Regions from separate parts of the Streptomyces sp. NPDC001381 genome, predicted to be linked through region 1. Evidence: predicted binding sites of a transcription regulator. Region 1 holds the regulator's gene; the other holds the start of a gene.
What was found. The regulator HrcA, encoded in region 1, represses chaperone genes, less so after heat shock. The targets are predictions, from matches to a motif close to TTNGCACTCNGNNNNNCNGAGTGCNAA.
Positions count from the first base shown of each region.

Region 2: the regulator HrcA is predicted to act here: its motif matches at 2,286-2,312, upstream of groES (co-chaperone GroES).

Region 1 is NZ_JBIAWO010000001.1:992,885-1,002,161, reverse strand. It holds gene ACFY2L_RS04485 (SpoIIE family protein phosphatase) at 1-1,119, shown strand, start outside; gene hemW (radical SAM family heme chaperone HemW) at 1,151-2,383, shown strand; gene ACFY2L_RS04475 (DUF3097 domain-containing protein) at 2,410-3,225, opposite strand; gene ACFY2L_RS04470 (MBL fold metallo-hydrolase) at 3,269-3,994, opposite strand; gene hrcA (heat-inducible transcriptional repressor HrcA) at 4,154-5,170, shown strand; gene dnaJ (molecular chaperone DnaJ) at 5,171-6,304, shown strand; gene ACFY2L_RS04455 (nitronate monooxygenase) at 6,462-7,595, shown strand; gene ACFY2L_RS04450 (16S rRNA (uracil(1498)-N(3))-methyltransferase) at 7,592-8,335, shown strand; gene ACFY2L_RS04445 (hypothetical protein) at 8,379-8,714, opposite strand; gene ACFY2L_RS04440 (hypothetical protein) at 8,783-9,256, shown strand.
Region 2 is NZ_JBIAWO010000003.1:742,528-751,804, reverse strand. It holds gene ACFY2L_RS17005 (polysaccharide deacetylase family protein) at 366-1,334, shown strand; gene ACFY2L_RS17000 (polysaccharide deacetylase family protein) at 1,331-2,242, shown strand; gene groES (co-chaperone GroES) at 2,412-2,720, shown strand; gene groL (chaperonin GroEL) at 2,843-4,468, shown strand; gene ACFY2L_RS16985 (ester cyclase) at 4,602-5,309, opposite strand; gene ACFY2L_RS16980 (SDR family NAD(P)-dependent oxidoreductase) at 5,506-6,279, opposite strand; gene ACFY2L_RS16975 (MOSC domain-containing protein) at 6,376-7,044, opposite strand; gene ACFY2L_RS16970 (LysR family transcriptional regulator) at 7,125-8,033, shown strand; gene ACFY2L_RS16965 (WhiB family transcriptional regulator) at 8,100-8,429, opposite strand; gene ACFY2L_RS16960 (response regulator transcription factor) at 8,810-9,277, shown strand, end outside.

The DNA.
Region 1 (9,277 bases):
GGCGAGTGGGCCGGGGGGCCCGGACCACGGCTGGCCCGGGTGTGGCACGGCAACGAGGGACACATCGAGGAGCTGCGCCGGGCCCTGGAGAAGGACCCGCCGCGGCCGTCCGGTCCGCCGCTCTCGGGCCCCGAGCCCTACCCCTGGCCCGGCACGGCCCTCGGCCCGTGCGGCACGGCCCTCGCCTACCGGCTGATCGCCGGCGGCCGCCCGCTGGGCACCCTGGCGATCGGACAGGCCGGACCCCGGGCCTTCCCCGACGAGGTGACGGGGCTCGTCGAGGACCTCGGCCGCCGGGTCGCGCTGGCGATCGGCGCGGCCCGCCAGTACGCCCGCCAGGTCACCATCAGCGCCGTCCTGCAGCGCGGTCTGCTGCCCGGCGCGATGGCCGAGATCCCCGGGGTGCGCAGCGCCCTGGTCTACGAGCCGCGCGAGCAGGGCGGCCCGAGCGGCGACTTCTACGACCTGTTCCCGGCGGGCGACGGCCGCTGGTGCTTCGCCATCGGCGACGTCCAGGGCAAGGGCCCGGAGGCGGCCGTGGTCATCGGTCTGGCGCGCCCCTGGCTGCGGCTGCTGGCCCGCGAGGGCTACGGCGTCCCCGATGTCCTGGACCGCCTCAACCAGCTCCTCCTCGACGACGCGACCGAGGCCGCCGACGCCGCCGCCCGCGCCTTCGTCGGCCCCGCCGGACCCGCCGAAGGCCCCCAGACCCGCTTCCTGTCCCTCCTCTACGGCGAGCTCGCCCCCTTCGAGGGAGGCGTCCGCTGCACCCTCGCCTCCGCCGGTCACCCGCTGCCGCTGCTGCTGGGCCCGGACGGCTCCGTCGCCACGGCCGCGCGCCCGCAGACCCTGCTCGGGGTGATCGAGGACGCCACGTACACCAGTGACGTGCTGGAACTGCGGCACGGCGACAGCCTGCTGTGCGTCACCGACGGGGTGACGGAGCGGCGCTCGGGTTCCCGCCAGTTCGACGACGGCGACGGCCTGGCCGCCGCGCTCGCCGGATGCGTCGGCCTGGACGCGGAGCTGATCGCGGGGCGCATCCGCCGGCTGGTGCACGAGTTCGGCGAGCGGCCGCCCGAGGACGACCTGGCGCTGCTGGTGCTGCAGGCGGAGTAGGTGTGCGCCGGGGTGCTGGACAATGGAGGGCATGCCTTCCGCACTCCCCGACGGCGAGCCGGTCCCCGACGACGGCGCGCTCCCGGCGCACGCGCTCAACGGCGCCGCCGACCGCCCCCTCGGGTTCTACCTGCACGTCCCCTACTGCGCGACCCGCTGCGGGTACTGCGACTTCAACACCTACACCGCGACCGAGCTGCGCGGCACCGGCGGTGTCCTCGCCTCCCGCGACAACTACGCCGACACCCTGATCGACGAGATCCGGCTGGCCCGCAAGGTGCTCGGCGACGACCCGCGCGAGGTCCGCACGGTCTTCGTCGGCGGCGGCACACCGACCCTGCTGGCCGCGTCCGACCTGGTCCGGATGCTGGGCGCGATCCGCGACGAGTTCGGTCTCGCGGCGGACGCGGAGGTCACCACGGAGGCGAACCCCGAGTCGGTGGACCCGGCGTATCTGGCGACCCTGCGCGCGGGCGGCTTCAACCGTGTCTCCTTCGGCATGCAGAGCGCGCGGCAGCACGTCCTGAAGGTCCTCGACCGCACGCACACCCCGGGACGGCCGCAGGCGTGTGTGGCGGAGGCCCGGGCGGCGGGCTTCGAGCACGTCAACCTGGACCTGATCTACGGCACCCCGGGCGAGTCGGACGACGACTGGCGGGCGTCCCTGGACGCGGCGCTGGGCGCCGGCCCGGACCACGTCAGCGCGTACGCGCTGATCGTCGAGGAGGGCACCCAGCTCGCCCGCCGCATCCGCCGCGGCGAGGTCCCGATGACCGACGACGACGTCCACGCCGACCGCTATCTGATCGCGGACGAGGTGATGTCGGCCGCGGGCTACGACTGGTACGAGGTGTCGAACTGGGCCACCTCAGCGGCGGCCCGGTGCCTGCACAACGAGCTGTACTGGCGGGGCGCCGACTGGTGGGGCGCGGGGCCGGGCGCCCACTCGCACGTCGGCGGGGTGCGGTGGTGGAACGTGAAGCATCCGGGGGCGTACGCGGCGGCCCTGGCGGCGGGGCGCTCGCCGGGGGCGGGACGCGAACTCCTCTCGGACGAGGACCGGCGGGTGGAGCGGATCCTGCTGGAGCTGCGGCTGCGGGAGGGCGTGCCGCTGTCGCTGCTGCGGCGGGACGGGCTCGCGGCGGCCCGCCGGGCGCTGTCGGAGGGGCTGCTGGACAGCGGGCCCTACGGCGAGGGGCGCGCCGTGCTGACGCTGCGCGGGCGGCTGCTGGCGGACGCGGTGGTGCGGGACCTGGTGGACTGATCACTCCGGCGAGCGACCCGGTCGCCTCAGGCCGCACCGCTGTCCGTGACGAAGTCGATCAGTTCCTCCACCCGTCCCAGCAGCTCCGGCTCCAGGTCCTTGTAGGAGCCGACCTTCGCCAGGATCGCCTGCCACACCGCGCCGGTGTTGTCCGACGGCCAGCCCAGGGCCCGGCACACCCCCGTCTTCCAGTCCTGGCCGTGCGGGACCCGCGGCCAGGCCGCGATCCCCAGGGACGACGGCTTCACCGCCTCCCAGATGTCGATGTACGGGTGGCCTACCACCAGCGCGTGCGCGCTGGTCACCGACTGCGCGATGCGCCACTCCTTCGTCCCCGGCACCAGGTGGTCCACCAGGACGCCCAGGCGCGCGTCCGGGCCCGGGGCGAAGTCCGCGACGATCGACGGCAGGTCGTCGACGCCCTCCAGGTACTCCACCACCACGCCCTCGATGCGCAGGTCGTCGCCCCACACCTTCTCGACCAGCTCGGCGTCGTGCCGGCCCTCGACGTAGATGCGGCCGGCGCGGGCCACCCGTGCGCGGGCGCCGGGGACGGCGACCGAACCGGAGGCGGTACGGGCCGGGCGCACCGGACCACCCGACGACGGCCGTACGAGGGTCACCACGCGGCCCTCCAGCAGGAAGCCGCGCGGCTCCAGCGGGAACACCCGGTGCTTGCCGAAGCGGTCCTCCAGGGTCACCGTGCCCGCCTCGCAGCGGATCACCGCGCCACAGAAGCCGGTGCCGGGCTCCTCCACCACCAGGCCGGGCTCCGCCGGGACCTCGGGGACGGGCGTCGGCTTCTTCCAGGGAGGAGTCAGGTCGGCGGAGTACTGGCGCATTCGGATGACGATAGGAGAAGCCCCGGCCCCGGGGGGTGAAGGCTCAGCGCGACACGCCGAAGCGCTCCGCCAGCGCGTCCCGCTGCGCCCGCACGTACGCCGCGTCCACCACGGCCCCGTGACCGGGCACGTACAGCGCGTCCTCGCCGCCGAGGTCGAGGAGGCGGTCCAGGGCGGCGGGCCAGTGGGAGGGCACGGCGTCGGGGCCGGCCTGCGGCTCGCCGGACTCCTCGACCAGGTCGCCGCAGAACACGACCTCCGGGGAGCCGGGGCCGCCGGGGACGAGGACCACCAGGTCGTGGGCGGTGTGGGCGGGGCCGACGTTCGCCAGCAGGACCTGCCGGCCGCCGCCGAGGCCGAGGGTCCACTCGCCGGAGACGAGGTGGCGGGGGCGGACCAGGGTGTCCGCGGCCTCCGTCGCGGTCGTCTCGTCGAGACCGTTGCGCACCGCGTCCGCCCGCAGCTCCTCCGCCCGTACCGTGTCGACGCCCACCGCCCCGAAGACCTCCGCGCCCGCGAACGCCGCGGCACCGAACACATGGTCGAAGTGCGGATGGGTGAGCGCGAGATGGGTCACACGCGCGCCGGTCAGCTCCTCGGCCTGCGCCCGCAGCCGCGCGCCCTCCGCGAGGCTCGACCCCGCGTCCACCACCAGCACCGCGCCCGCCCCGACGACCAGCCCGGCCGTGCAGTCCCAGCCCGGCAGCCGCACCCGCCCGACCCCGGCCGCGACCTGCTCCCACCCCAGCTCTTCCCAAGTCACCGTCATACCGGGACGCTAACGGTAGGACGCCCTGCCACCGGCCGACCTTGCCCGGGGTGTACCCCACAGCCGTACACTGGGCCGGGGAACGCTGGCACTCGGAAGTGAAGAGTGCCAGGGCAGGCGGCCCAGGGGACTGGGGACTACTTCTGGAGGTGTGCGCGGATGCTGAGTGAACGCAGGCTGCAAGTACTGCGCGCCATCGTCCAGGACTATGTCGGCACCGAGGAGCCCGTGGGCTCGAAGGCGCTCACCGAGCGGCACAACCTCGGCGTGTCCCCGGCGACGGTCCGCAACGACATGGCCGCCCTGGAGGACGAGGGGTACATCGCCCAGCCGCACACCAGCGCCGGGCGCATCCCCACCGACAAGGGCTACCGGCTGTTCGTCGACAAGCTGGCCGGCGTCAAGCCGATGACCGCGCCCGAGCGGCGCGCCATCCAGAACTTCCTCGACGGCGCCGTCGACCTCGACGACGTGGTCGCGCGGACGGTGCGGCTGCTGGCCCAGCTCACCCGGCAGGTCGCCGTCGTGCAGTACCCGTCGCTGACCCGGTCCACCGTGCGGCACGTGGAACTGCTGTCGCTCGCCCCGGCCCGGCTGATGCTCGTGCTGATCACGGACACCGGCCGCGTCGAGCAGCGGATGGTGGACTGCCCGGCGCCCTTCGGGGAGACCTCGCTGGCGGATCTACGCGCGCGGCTCAACAGCCGGGTCGCGGGCCGCCGGTTCACGGACGTGCCGCGTCTGGTCGAGGACCTGCCCGACGCCTTCGAGGCCGAGGACCGCGGCACGGTCTCGACGGTGCTCTCCACGCTGCTGGAGACGCTCGTCGAGGAGAACGAGGAGCGGCTGATGATCGGCGGCACCGCCAATCTCACCCGCTTCGGACATGACTTTCCCCTCACCATCCGGCCCGTCCTGGAGGCCCTGGAGGAGCACGTGGTGCTCCTCAAGCTCCTGGGCGAGGCGGGGGATTCGGGCATGACCGTACGCATCGGTCACGAGAACGCCTACGAGGGACTCAACTCCACTTCCGTGGTGTCGGTCGGCTACGGTTCGGGCGGCGAGGCAGTCGCCAAGCTCGGCGTGGTCGGACCGACCCGCATGGATTACCCGGGAACGATGGGAGCGGTACGCGCAGTGGCACGGTACGTCGGACAGATCCTGGCGGAGTCGTAAGTGGCCACGGACTACTACGCCGTTCTCGGCGTGCGCCGCGACGCGTCGCAGGAAGAGATCAAGAAGGCCTTCCGCCGGCTCGCCCGCGAGCTGCACCCGGACGTCAACCCGGATCCGAAGACCCAGGAGCGGTTCAAGGAGATCAACGCCGCCTACGAGGTGCTGTCGGACCCGCAGAAGAAGCAGGTCTACGACCTCGGCGGCGACCCCCTCTCGCAGGCGGGCGGCGGCGCGGGCGGCTTCGGGGCGGGTGGCTTCGGCAACTTCTCCGACATCATGGACGCGTTCTTCGGCACGGCGTCCCAGCGCGGCCCGCGCTCGCGCACCCGGCGCGGCCAGGACGCGATGATCCGGCTGGAGGTGGACCTCGAGGAGGCCGCCTTCGGCACGACCAAGGACATCCAGGTCGACACGGCGGTCGTCTGCGGCACCTGCAGCGGTGAGGGCGCCGCCCCCGGCACCACGGCCCAGACCTGTGACATGTGCCGCGGCCGCGGCGAGGTCTCCCAGGTGACCCGGTCCTTCCTCGGCCAGGTCATGACCTCGCGGCCCTGCCCGCAGTGCCAGGGCTTCGGCACCGTCGTCCCCACCCCGTGCCCGGAGTGCGCGGGCGACGGCCGCATCCGCTCCCGGCGGACGCTCACGGTCAAGATCCCGGCCGGTGTCGACAACGGCACCCGCATCCAGCTCGCGGGCGAGGGCGAGGTAGGCCCCGGCGGCGGCCCCGCCGGTGACCTGTACGTCGAGATCCACGAGCTGCCGCACGCGATGTTCCAGCGGCGCGGCGACGACCTGCACTGCACGGTGACGCTCCCGATGACCGCGGCGGCCCTCGGCACCAAGGTGCCGCTGGAGACGCTGGACGGCCTGGAGGAGGTCGACATCCGGCCCGGCACCCAGTCCGGCCAGTCGATCCCGCTGCACGGCCGGGGCGTGACCCATCTGCGGGGCGGCGGCCGCGGCGACCTCATCGTCCATGTCGAGGTCCAGACGCCGACCAAGCTCGACCCCGAGCAGGAACGGCTGCTGCGCGAGCTGGCCAAGCTCCGCGGCGAGGAGCGGCCGCAGGGCCAGTTCCAGCCGGGCCAGCAGGGTCTGTTCTCGCGGCTGAAGGACGCGTTCAACGGCCGCTGACGGGCAGCCGGGGGCTGCCGGCGCCGCCGCCCCCGGACCCCCGCCGCGGCCCTGCACGGGCCTCGGCCCCGACTGCCACACCGGCTGGTCCCGTCACACCCTCGCCGGAGGGACGGCCGGATTCGGACTTGTTCGGAGGACGTGACAACATGCCGTCATGTCCTCCGCGCTGACCGATCTCTTCCCCCATCCGATCGTGCAGGCCCCCATGGCGGGCGGCGTCTCCGTGCCCCAGCTCGCCGCCGCCGTGTCCGAGGCCGGCGGGCTCGGGTTCCTCGCCGCCGGGTACAAGACGGCCGACGGCATGTACCAGGAGATCAAGCAGCTCCGGGGGCTCACCGGCCGCCCCTTCGGCGTGAACCTCTTCATGCCGCAGCCCGAACAGCCCGGCGCCGGCGACGGGTCCACCGCGACGGCCGGCGCCGCGCCCCTCGACGCCGGCGCGGTGCAGGTCTACGCCGAGCAGCTCGCCGGCGAGTCCAGCTGGTACGACACCGAGCTGGGCGACCCGGACAGCGGCCGCGACGACGGCTACGACGCCAAGATCGCCGTGCTGCTGGACAACCCGGTGCCGGTGGCGTCCTTCCACTTCGGCGTCCCCGGCGCCGACACGCTGGAGTCGCTGCGCCGCGCGGGCACGTTCACCCTGGTCACCGTGACCTCCGTCGAGGAGGCCGGGGCCGTCGAGCAGGCCGGGGCGGACGCCGTGATCGTGCAGGGCATGGAGGCGGGCGGCCACCAGGGCACCCACAAGGACGTCCCCGAGAACGACGGCTCCGGCATCGGGCTGCTCTCCCTGATCGCCCAGGTCCGCGAGGCCGTGAGCCTGCCGATCGTCGCCGCCGGCGGCATCATGCGCGGCAGCCAGATCGCCGCCGTCCTCGCGGCCGGCGCGAGCGCGGCCCAGCTGGGCACCGCGTTCCTCGCCACACCCGAGTCGGGCGCGCACGCCGTGCACAAGGAGGCGCTGACCAACCCCCTCTTCGTGCGCACCGAACTGACCCGCGCCTTCTCCGGCCGCCCCGCCCGCGGCCTGGTCAACCGCTTCCTGCGCGAGCACGGCCCCTACGCCCCCGCCGCCTACCCCGAGGTCCACCACCTCACCTCGCCGCTGCGCAAGGCCGCCGCCAAGGCGGGCGACGCGCAGGGCATGGCGCTGTGGGCGGGCCAGGGACACCGGATGGCCCGGGAGCTTCCCGCCGGGCGGCTGGTGGAGGTCCTGGTGTCCGAACTCGAGGCGGCACGGGCGGCGTTGGCCCGGCGTCCGGCCGGTGAGCAGGGCGTCTCGTGACCGCGCCGGTGTTCGTCGTCGACGAGCTGACCCGCGGCGGCGCGTTCGTGCTGGAGGGGCCCGAGGGACGGCACGCCGTCTCGGTGAAGCGGCTGCGGGCCGGTGAGGCGGTCGTCCTCACCGACGGGGCAGGGCACTGGGCGGAGGGCGAGGTGCTCGCCGCCGAGGGCCGGGACCGGCTGGTCGTGAGCCTGAAGGACGTCGTCGAGGAGCCCGTCGAGTCGCCCCGCGTCACCGTCGTCCAGGCGCTGCCGAAGGGGGACCGGGGCGAGCTGGCCGTCGAGACGATGACCGAGACCGGTGTCGACGCGATCGTCCCGTGGGCCGCCTCCCGCTGCATCACGCAGTGGAAGGGCGAGCGGGGGCTGAAGGCGCTCGCGAAGTGGCGGGCCACCGCCCGTGAGGCCGGCAAGCAGTCCCGCCGGGTCCGCTTCCCCCTGGTCGCCGACGCGGCGACCACCAAGCAGGTGGCGGACATCCTGGCGCGGGCCGACTTCGCCGCCGTGCTGCACGAGGACCGCGACTACGGCAGCGAGCCGCTGGCCACCGCCCAACTCCCCGCCGAGGGCGAGATCGTGCTCGTCGTCGGACCCGAAGGGGGCGTCTCCCCGGACGAGTTGGCGCTCTTCGAACAGGCGGGTGCCAGGGCGTACCGGCTGGGCCGCAGCGTGCTCCGCACCTCGACCGCCGGAACGGCCGCCACGGCCCTGATCCTCGGCCGGACGGGCCGCTGGTCCTGATCCCGGCCGGACGGGCCGTCGGTCCTCGTCGGTGTCGGGGTGTTCAGTCGGGGGTCACCGCGGGGAACAGTTCCCAGCCGTCCAAGTCCTCCGTCGAGGGCAGCAGTCCGCGTCGGACCGCCTCGTCGACCAGGGCGCGTACGACGCCCGGGCGGTGGAGGTTGAGGTGGTGGTGGCGGTCGCCCACACCGCCGGTGTGGGTGTACGCGCCGTCGCCGGCGTAGTGGCCGTCCCCGGTCCGGAAGACGATCCGGGTGCGGACCCCGTCCCGCAACAGGGTGAGGATCTCCCGGCAGGGCTCGTGCCGGTGACGGACCCTCCACAGATAAGTGGTGGTGTCGTCCACGACGAGACTTCTCAGGCGGCGTCGGTCGCGCATGAGTTCAGCGTAGAGCGTGGCCGCATACGGGCTGTCGCGCCGTCTCCGTGAGTGGCAGGCTGCCCTCCATGGGAGCCTTGAGGCGGATGCGCCTTCTCCTGGTCGTGCCGGTGGCCGTGGGCGGCGCCGTGGCCTGCGAGCCGGGCGGCGGGGTGGGCAGCGCCTCCGTGGCGTACACGACCGACCAGGCCGCCACGGCGGAGATCGAGCGGCGGGACGTCGACGTGCGCTGGCTGACCTGCACCGGCGGCACCGAGGACCGTCTCGTCTCCGTCGAGTGCCAGGGGGAGACCGGCGACGGACGGGACGTCAGCGTGGACGGCAAGGTCGTGCGCGCGGTCGACGGCAAGTGTGTGCGGGGTGACCTGCGGGCGGTCGTCGGCAAGAAGGAGGTGTTCCGGGTCAGCGGGCTCGGGGACTGCGGATCCGCGACGCCCTCGCCGGTCGGGCCGTCCGGCTCGGCGCGGCCCGGCGGGCAGCCGACCGTCACGGTCACCGTGACCGTCACCCGGACCGTGCAGGGCAGTGGCGGACAGAAGTGATCGAAACCCCTGACCTGCGGT
Region 2 (9,277 bases), on a different contig from region 1:
TGGTGCCGCGGCCGGCCCAGGCCCGCCGTCACCTGGGCCGCCGCTCGCCGCCGCGGCCCCGCACCCCGGCAGCCGGTCCTCCTGTGGTCCGGTCGGTGGACGGGGCGGCTCCGGCGGCGGTGTCGGGGCGGGTCCCGGGGCCGGGGCTGGGAAGATCCGGCGCCATGGGATCTGTCGTACAAAATGACAAAAATGACGCTGATGGGCAGGGGGCGGGCTCCGGGCGGGAGGAGGGGGCCGCTGTGGGTGGCGCGACCGGCGGGGCGACCGGTGGTGCGACCGGTGGTGCGACCGGCGGTGCCGGGTGGACCGGGGGCCCACGGGCCGGTGTGAGGGGGCCGGGTGACGGGGGGCGGGGGGCCGGGATGCGGGGGTGGGGAGACGGGCGCCGGCGGGCCGGAGTGCGCGGGCGGGGCGGTGGGCGCCGGCGGGCCGGGGTGCGGGGTGGCCTCGCGCTGCTGGCCGCGACCGCGATCGTGGCGGGCTGTGCGGAGGGCGGTGACCCGGCGGGCGCCGGGACCGACCCCGACCCCGCCCCCGGCCAGCAGGCCGGAGAGGCCGCGCCCCAGGTCCGCGCCCTCCACTCGTACGCCGACCGCCTGCGCGCCGAACAGACGGCCCGGGTCGCCGCCGCCCGGCGCTGGGGCCTGAGGAAGGTCCCGCTGACCCCGCCCGCCCCGCCCGCGAAGAAGCCCGGGATCACCACCCGGGACGGCTTCGAGGTGCGCGACCACGGGGAACTCGGACTCCCGCCCGTCTTCACCACCGTCCCCACCAGGGACAAGGTCGTCTTCCTCACCATCGACGACGGCGCCGAGAAGGACCCGGGGTTCCTGCGGATGATGCGCGAGCTGAGGATCCCGTACACGGCCTTCCTCAGCGACTACCTCATCCGCGACGACTACGCGTACTTCAAGAGGATGCAGGCCGCGGGGGTGACCCTGAACAACCACACCCTCCACCACCCCTACCTTCCCGGCCTGTCCTACCGGCGGCAGCGCGACGAGATCTGCGGCATGCAGAAGGTGATCCGCGAGCGGTACGGCAGGAGCCCCACCCTCTTCCGGCCGCCCTACGGCAACTACAACCGCGACACGCTGATCGCCGCGAAGTCCTGCGGGGTGAAGTACGCCCCACTCTGGGACGAGGAGGTCTTCGCGGACCACTGGGAGTACCGCGAGTGGGACCGGGACCTCCACCCCGGCGACATCGTCCTGAGCCACTTCCGCGGCCGGGGCGACTGGAAGGGCACCATGCCCGACATGGTCCGGCGGTTCCTGAACAAGGTCACGGAGAAGGGGTACGCGGTGGCACGCCTGGAGGACTACCTGTGAGGACGCGGGGGCTGGTGGCCGTACTGCTGGCGCTGACGGTGACGGCACTGGGCGGCTGCGCCCAGTCCGTCGACCCGATCGAACGGCTGGGCAGGAAGGCGGCGGAACGGGTGCGCCCGCAGGCCCCGGCCACCGGACGGGCCCACCACCGCCGGGCCCCGTCGGCGGCGGCCCCCGCACCCGCCCGGTCCTCGGGACCGCTGGCCGGCAGCCCCGCCCGGGCGGCCCTCCCGCCGGTCGTCGACCACATCCCCACCCGCGACAAGGTCGTCTTCCTCACCTACGACGACGGCGCCGAACGCGACCCCCGCTTCGTCGACATGGTCCGCGAACTCCGCCTGCCCGTCAGCGTGTTCCTCACCGACAGCGTGGTCGGCCCCGGCTACGGCCACTTCGCCCGCCTGCGCTCGGTCGGCGCCACGCTCCAGAACCACACCCTCGACCACGCGGCCCTGCGCGGCCTCCCCTACGCCGGACAGCGCGCCGAGATCTGCGGCCAGCAGGAGAAACTCCGCTCCCGCTTCGGCCTGCGCCCCCGGCTCTTCCGCCCGCCCTACGGCACCTACGACACCACCACGCTGCGCGCCGCGGCCGACTGCGGCATCGCGGCCGTCGTCCTGTGGCGCGCCGCCATGGGCCCGGCCGGCCTCACCTACACCCACGGCACGCCGGACCTCCGCCCCGGCGACATCATCGCCGTCGACCCGGACGAGACGGCCGGACCGGGCCTGCGGGAACGGACGGCACGCCTGCTGCGCCGGGTGCGGGAGCGGGGGCTGACGGTGGGCAGGCTGGAGGACCATCTCCCGGGACTCCTCAGCGCCGGCCGGCGGCCTCCAGCCCGTCCGGCGGTCGGGGAAGAGGGCCGTTCAGGGCCGAAAACCCCACCGACGCGCCGCGGGCATTAGCAGTCCGCTTGACCGAGTGCTAATCACGGTCATAGTCTCGGCTCTGGCACTCCCCACTGGAGAGTGCCAACAAAGCGACGGGCAGGTCCGGCACCCGCGACGACGGATCGACCTGGTCGCCACCTCAGACAGTTAACCCCGTGAGATCTCCGAAGGGGGAGGTCGGATCGTGACGACCGCCAGCTCCAAGGTTGCCATCAAGCCGCTCGAGGACCGCATCGTGGTCCAGCCGCTCGACGCCGAGCAGACCACGGCCTCTGGCCTGGTCATCCCGGACACCGCGAAGGAGAAGCCCCAGGAGGGCGCCGTCCTCGCCGTGGGCCCGGGCCGCTTCGAGAACGGCGAGCGTCTTCCGCTCGACGTCAAGGTCGGCGACGTCGTCCTGTACAGCAAGTACGGCGGCACCGAGGTGAAGTACAACGGCGAGGAGTACCTCGTCCTCTCGGCTCGCGACGTCCTCGCGATCATCGAGAAGTAGTTCACCCGAGCACATGTGATGCTTGACGCTGCGCCCCTGGCCCCCGCGACCACATAAGAAGCCGGGCGCCCGGGGCGCAGTGCCTTTTTCACCCACAGATTTCCGAGAGGGCTCCCGCTGTCATGGCGAAGATCCTGAAGTTCGACGAGGACGCCCGTCGCGCCCTCGAGCGCGGCGTCAACAAGCTGGCCGACACGGTCAAGGTGACGATCGGCCCCAAGGGTCGCAACGTCGTCATCGACAAGAAGTTCGGCGCCCCGACCATCACCAACGACGGCGTCACCATCGCCCGTGAGGTCGAGATCGAGGACCCGTACGAGAACCTCGGCGCGCAGCTGGTGAAGGAGGTGGCGACCAAGACCAACGACATCGCGGGTGACGGCACCACCACCGCCACCGTGCTCGCCCAGGCGCTGGTGCGCGAGGGCCTGAGGAACGTCGCCGCCGGCGCCTCCCCGGCCGCCCTGAAGAAGGGCATCGACGCCGCGGTCAAGGCCGTCTCCGACGACCTGCTCGCCTCGGCCCGCCCGATCGACGAGAAGTCCGACATCGCCGCCGTCGCCGCGCTGTCCGCCCAGGACCAGCAGGTCGGCGAGCTCATCGCCGAGGCGATGGACAAGGTCGGCAAGGACGGTGTCATCACCGTCGAGGAGTCCAACACCTTCGGTCTGGAGCTGGACTTCACCGAGGGCATGGCCTTCGACAAGGGCTACCTGTCGCCGTACTTCGTGACGGACCAGGAGCGCATGGAGGCCGTCCTGGAGGACCCCTACATCCTCATCAACCAGGGCAAGATCTCCTCGATCGCCGACCTGCTGCCGCTGCTGGAGAAGGTCATCCAGACCAACTCCTCCAAGCCGCTGCTGATCATCGCCGAGGACCTGGAGGGCGAGGCGCTCTCCACCCTCGTCGTCAACAAGATCCGCGGCACCTTCAACGCGGTCGCCGTCAAGGCCCCCGGCTTCGGTGACCGCCGCAAGGCGATGCTGCAGGACATGGCCACCCTCACCGGCGCCACCGTCATCTCCGAGGAGGTCGGCCTCAAGCTCGACCAGGTCGGCGTCGACGTGCTCGGCTCCGCCCGCCGCGTCACCGTCACCAAGGACGACACCACGATCGTCGACGGCGCCGGCAAGACCGAGGACGTCCACGGTCGCGTCGCCCAGATCAAGGCCGAGATCGAGAACACCGACTCCGACTGGGACCGCGAGAAGCTCCAGGAGCGCCTCGCCAAGCTGGCCGGCGGCGTGTGCGTGATCAAGGTCGGCGCCGCCACCGAGGTGGAGCTGAAGGAGAAGAAGCACCGTCTGGAGGACGCCATCTCCGCGACCCGTGCCGCGGTCGAGGAGGGCATCGTCTCCGGTGGTGGCTCCGCTCTGGTCCACGCCGCCAAGGTCCTCGAGGGCGACCTCGGCAAGACCGGCGACGAGGCGACCGGTGTCGCCGTCGTCCGCCGCGCCGTCGTCGAGCCGCTGCGCTGGATCGCCGAGAACGCCGGCCTGGAGGGCTACGTCATCACCTCCAAGGTCGCCGAGCTCGAGAAGGGCCAGGGCTTCAACGCCGCGACCGGCGAGTACGGCGACCTGGTCAAGGCCGGCGTCATCGACCCGGTCAAGGTCACCCGCTCCGCCCTGGAGAACGCCGCCTCCATCGCCTCCCTCCTCCTGACGACCGAGACCCTGGTCGTCGAGAAGAAGGAAGAGGAAGAGCCGGCCGCCGCGGGCCACGGCCACGGCCACGCCCACTGACCCGAGGCGCCCTCACCACCCGGCACCACCGATGCCCGGCCCTCCGCACACGCGGGGGGCCGGGCATCGGCGCGTCCGCGGACACCGCGGGTGATCCTCGGACGGGACACCGCCCGCCCCCACGGCTTCGCCGTCAGGTCTCCAGTGCGTCCAAGGCGCCCAGTTGCGCCATCAGGCCCAGGCGGTCGTACTGCCACCAGGCCTCGGCGATCTTGCCGCTCCGGTCGAAGCGGTGGACGGTCGTCCCGGTCATGGTGACCTGCCTGCCGGTCGCCGGGAGGCCCATGAACTCGCCCTTGTGGGCGCCGCGCCAGGTCCACCTGCTGCACACACGGTCGTCCTGGGCGAGCTGGTCCTCGATGTCGAAGGAGAAGTCGAAGCCGCCGCGCCACCTCTCCACCTCGCGGCGCATCGCGTCCATCCCGATGGTGTCCTGCTCGTTGGCCGGATCGTGGTCGTGGTAGTCCTGGGCGAGCAGACCGTCGAGCGGAGGCAGCTCCCCGTGCAGGGCCACCGTCTCGAAGAAGCGCCGCGAGGTCTCCGTGTACAACTTCTCGTCCCGGACGACGTCGAGATCCGTGAACGTGGGCATCTCGTCGCACAGGGCCACCAGATCCCGGAAGATCTTGTCGGTCTCGGGCAGGTTCGAGTTCCGCATCGCCTCCTCGTACGACGGGAACTCCACGATCTCGATGAAGTGCGACGCGTCCGAGCGGTCCTTGCCGACCACCGCGTGCGTCGCCGTCCGCTTCCCCTTGGTCTGTTCGACCCATGTGTCCATCAGCCGGTTCATCTCGTCGAACCGACTGGTCTTGCAGTCGATGAGCTGTACGAACGTCATGACACCGCCTCCGGCCCCCCTGGGTCCGGTCTTCCGACACGCCCATCTTCCCACCGGAGCGCCGACGTCACCCGCTTGCCGGCGAGGCCCGTTCCCCTACTGCCGAGCCCCGTCCGCCTCCTGCCGAGCCGTACGTCCCACACCTTCACAAAGCCGTACGTCCGTCAACTACCTGAGGGCCGTACGCCGATCGCCCCTACCGGGGGCCGTACTTCCGTCCCGTCCTGGAGCTGATCCCGCCCAGCAGCGAGCGCGGCGTCACCTTCACCAGGCCCATCAGCGCCTTGTAGCGCGGGTCGGGAATCGACAGTGACTTCCCGCGCGCCAGGTCGTGCAGCGCGGCCGCGACCAGCTTGTCCGCGTCCAGCCACATCCAGCCCGGGATGTTGTCCGTGCCCATCCCGGCCCGCTCGTGGAACTCGGTCCGCACGAAACCCGGGCACAGCGCCATCAGCCGCACCCCGCTGCCCGCCAGGTCCCTGGCCGCGCCCTGCGTGAACTGCACGACCCACGCCTTCGACGCCCCGTACGTCCCGCGCGGCACGAACGCCGCCACGGACGCGACGTTGACGACCCCGCCGCGGCCCCGCTCCCGCATGGTCGCCGTCGCCGCCGAGGTCAGCCGCAGCACCGCCTCGCAGTGCACCTTCAGCATCCGCAGCTCGTCGGCCATCGAGACGTCGAGATAGCGCCCCTTGTTGCCGAAGCCCGCGTTGTTGATCAGCAGGTCGACGGGGTTCTTGCGGTCGCCGAGCCGGGCGGCCACCGCCTCGATGCCGGTGTCCGTGGCGAGGTCGGCGGTCAGCACCTCCGCCTCGATGCCGTGCCGGTCGTGCAGTTCGGTCGCCTGCTCGCGCAGCCGTTTGGTGTCGCGTGCGACGAGGACGAGATCATGCCCGTCCGCCGCCAGTCTGCGGGCGAACGCGGCACCGATGCCCGCGGTCGAACCCGTGATGAGAGCCGTTGTCATGGCAGAAGCGTAGTGACCCGGAGTCCGGGGGTCCGTTCTCTGCACGGGGCCTCCCGAACGTGAAGGCGCCGTGCGCTCCCTTCCCGTGACAGCGGTTCAGCCGCCGTGCCGCTCCACGTACGCGCGGGCCGCCGCCAGAGCCTCCGGGTGCAGGGCCTCGCCCGCCGCGAGCAGCCGGGGCAGCAGCTCCCGGTGCGTGGTGCTCGCCTGGAACGCCATCCGTGCCGTCACCTCGTGCTCCGGGATGTGGACGATCTCGATCGCGTCCCCCGCGCGGACCTCACCCGGCTCGATCACCCGCAGATAGGCGCCGGTCGCCGCCTTCGCCGTGAACCGCTTGACCCACCGGCGCTCACCCACGTGGCCCTGGAAGGTGCGGCAGGGTATCCGGCCGGTGGTCACCTCCAGCACCACGTCGAGGCCGATCCGCCAGCGCTCGCCGATCCGCGCGTCCGAGACGTCGAGGCCGGTGGTGGTGAGATTCTCGCCGAACATGCCGTCGGCCAGCGGGCGCCCCAGCTCGCGCTCCCAGTCGTCGAGGTCCTCGCGCGCGACGGCGTACACCGCCTGGTCGTTCCCGCCGTGGTGGATCAGGGAGCACACCGTGTCCCCGGCCAGCCCGCTGCCTCCGACGCCCTTCGGTCCCGGCGCCGAGATCCGCACGGGCCCCTCCACCGGGCGCTTGTCGATGCCGGTCAGCCCCTGCGGGTGGTCGGAGTAGGGGACGGCCTTCGCACGGCCCGTATTGACGGAGAGAAGCCTCATGGACGCACGGTAGGGGACCCGGACTCAAAGTGTCGACGCATTTTTCGACTCCACGCCCAAGATGCGCTTATGCTCGGAGGGTGATCGAGGCTCGTCATCTCCGTGTGCTGCGCGCCGTCGCCGCCACCGGCTCCTTCTCGGCGGCCGGGCGCGAGCTCGGCTGCACCCAGCCGGCGGTCAGCCAGCAGATGAAGGCCCTGGAGGCGTCCGTGGGTACGCCCCTGCTGGTCCGCAGCGGCCGTGAGATGCGTCTGACGCAGGCGGGCGAGGCCCTGGTGCGGCACGCGGCCGGGATCCTCTCCGGCCTCACCGCCGCCGAGGAGGAGGTCGCCGCCATCGCGGGCCTGCGGGCCGGCCGGGTCCGCCTGGTCTCCTTCCCCAGCGGCAGCTCCGCGCTCGTCCCCACCGCCCTCGCCGCCCTGCGCGCCGACCACCCCGGCACCCGTGTCTCCCTGGAAGAGGCCGAACCGCCCGAGTCGGTCGAGGCGCTGCGCAACGGCGACTGCGACGTCGCGCTCGCGTTCCGCTATGCGCGCGTGCCGGGCGCGGATCAGACCGAGGAGTGGGGCGACCTGGTCGTACGGCCCCTGCTGACGGACCGGCTGGTCGCCCTCGTGCCGGAGCGGCACCGGCTCGCCCACGCGCCGGCCGTCGCCATCGGCGAACTCGCCGCCGAGCCGTGGATCGCGGGCTGTCCGCGCTGCCGGGGCCAGCTGGTGGAGGTGTGCGAGCGGGCGGGCTTCACGCCCCGTATCGACTTCGCGACCGACGACTACCCGGCGGTCGTCGGGCTGGTCGGCGCCGGTCTGGGTGTGGCCGTCCTGCCCCAGCTCGCGATCGAGTCCGTACGGCCCAGGGGGGCGCGCGCGGTGACGTTGGAGCCGGCGGTGCGGCGGGAGATCGTCGCGCTCACGCTGCCCGATCTGGCGCAGGTGCCGGCCGTGGCGGCCACGCTGGAGCAGCTGGGACGCGCGGCGCGGGCCAAGTGAGAACCCCGTTCACATGAGAGCGGCGGGCACGCATACGTGTCCGCCGTGATGTGCAAAAACGTTCCTTCATGTGTTCGACGACGCGTCTCTCGCGCCCGGCGACGCCGACACCAGGCGATTGCGCGCCCGGCCCATCAGTTCCTCGCGCTCGTCCTCGGTCAACCCGCCCCACACGCCGTACGGCTCGCGTACGGCCAGTGCGTGCGCCGCGCACTGCGCGCGGACCGGGCACCTCATGCAGACCTCCTTGGCCGAGTTCTCTCGAGCGCTCCGAGCCGCCCCGCGTTCGCCCTCCGGATGGAAGAAGAGCGAACTGTCCACCCCGCGGCAGGCGGCGAGCAGCTGCCAGTCCCACAGGTCCGCGTTCGGTCCGGGAAGGCGGGAGAAATCTGCCATTGCGTGACCCCTTGTAGCCGTTCTGAGCGGATACGGTGCCCACGACCGTACAACTACGATCTAAGGAGATGAAAATATGACCCATTGCGAATCTAGCCTCAGACACCAGCTAAAGGGAAGAAATAGGGCTGAATGGGGCATGGGTTGTGATGAAAGGTTGAGGGTCCGCGCGGCTCTCTCCACCGTGTCCGTCCCCTCACGTAGAGTGCCGAAGACTGCACACGGCCCCGTAACTCTTTCGAGTGACCATCGTTGAGAGTGCGGAGGCGGTTGAAAACACAAACGCTCGGGCAGGCGTCCGAGACGGTCGACCGCACAGGTGACGATTTCGTACCAGCCTGGAGGCACAAGGTGACGCGCATCAGCTGCGGAGGGCGGCCATGACATCCGTCCTCGTCTGCGACGACTCCCCGCTTGCCCGAGAGGCGCTCCGCCGCGCGGTCGCGACCGTGCCCGGCGTCGAGCGCGTGACGACGGCGGCCAACGGCGAGGAAGTCCTCCGCCGCTGGGGCGCCGACCGCTCGGACCTCATTCTGATGGACGTGCGCATGCCCGGACTGGGCGGCGTCGAGACCGTGCGGCGGCTGCTGTCCGCCGACCCGGGCGCCCGCATCATCATGCTCACCGTCGCCGAGGACCTGGACGGCGTCGCCCTCGCGGTCGCCGCCGGCGCCCGCGGCTATCTGCACAAGGACGCCTCGCGGGCCGAGCTGCGCGCGACCGTCACCCAGGCCCTCGCCGACCCGACCTGGCGGCTGGCCCCGCGCCGGCTGCGCTCCGCCGAGATGGGCGCAGCGCCCACGCTCACCGCGCGTGAGATCCAGGTGCTGGAAGGCATGAGCCACGGC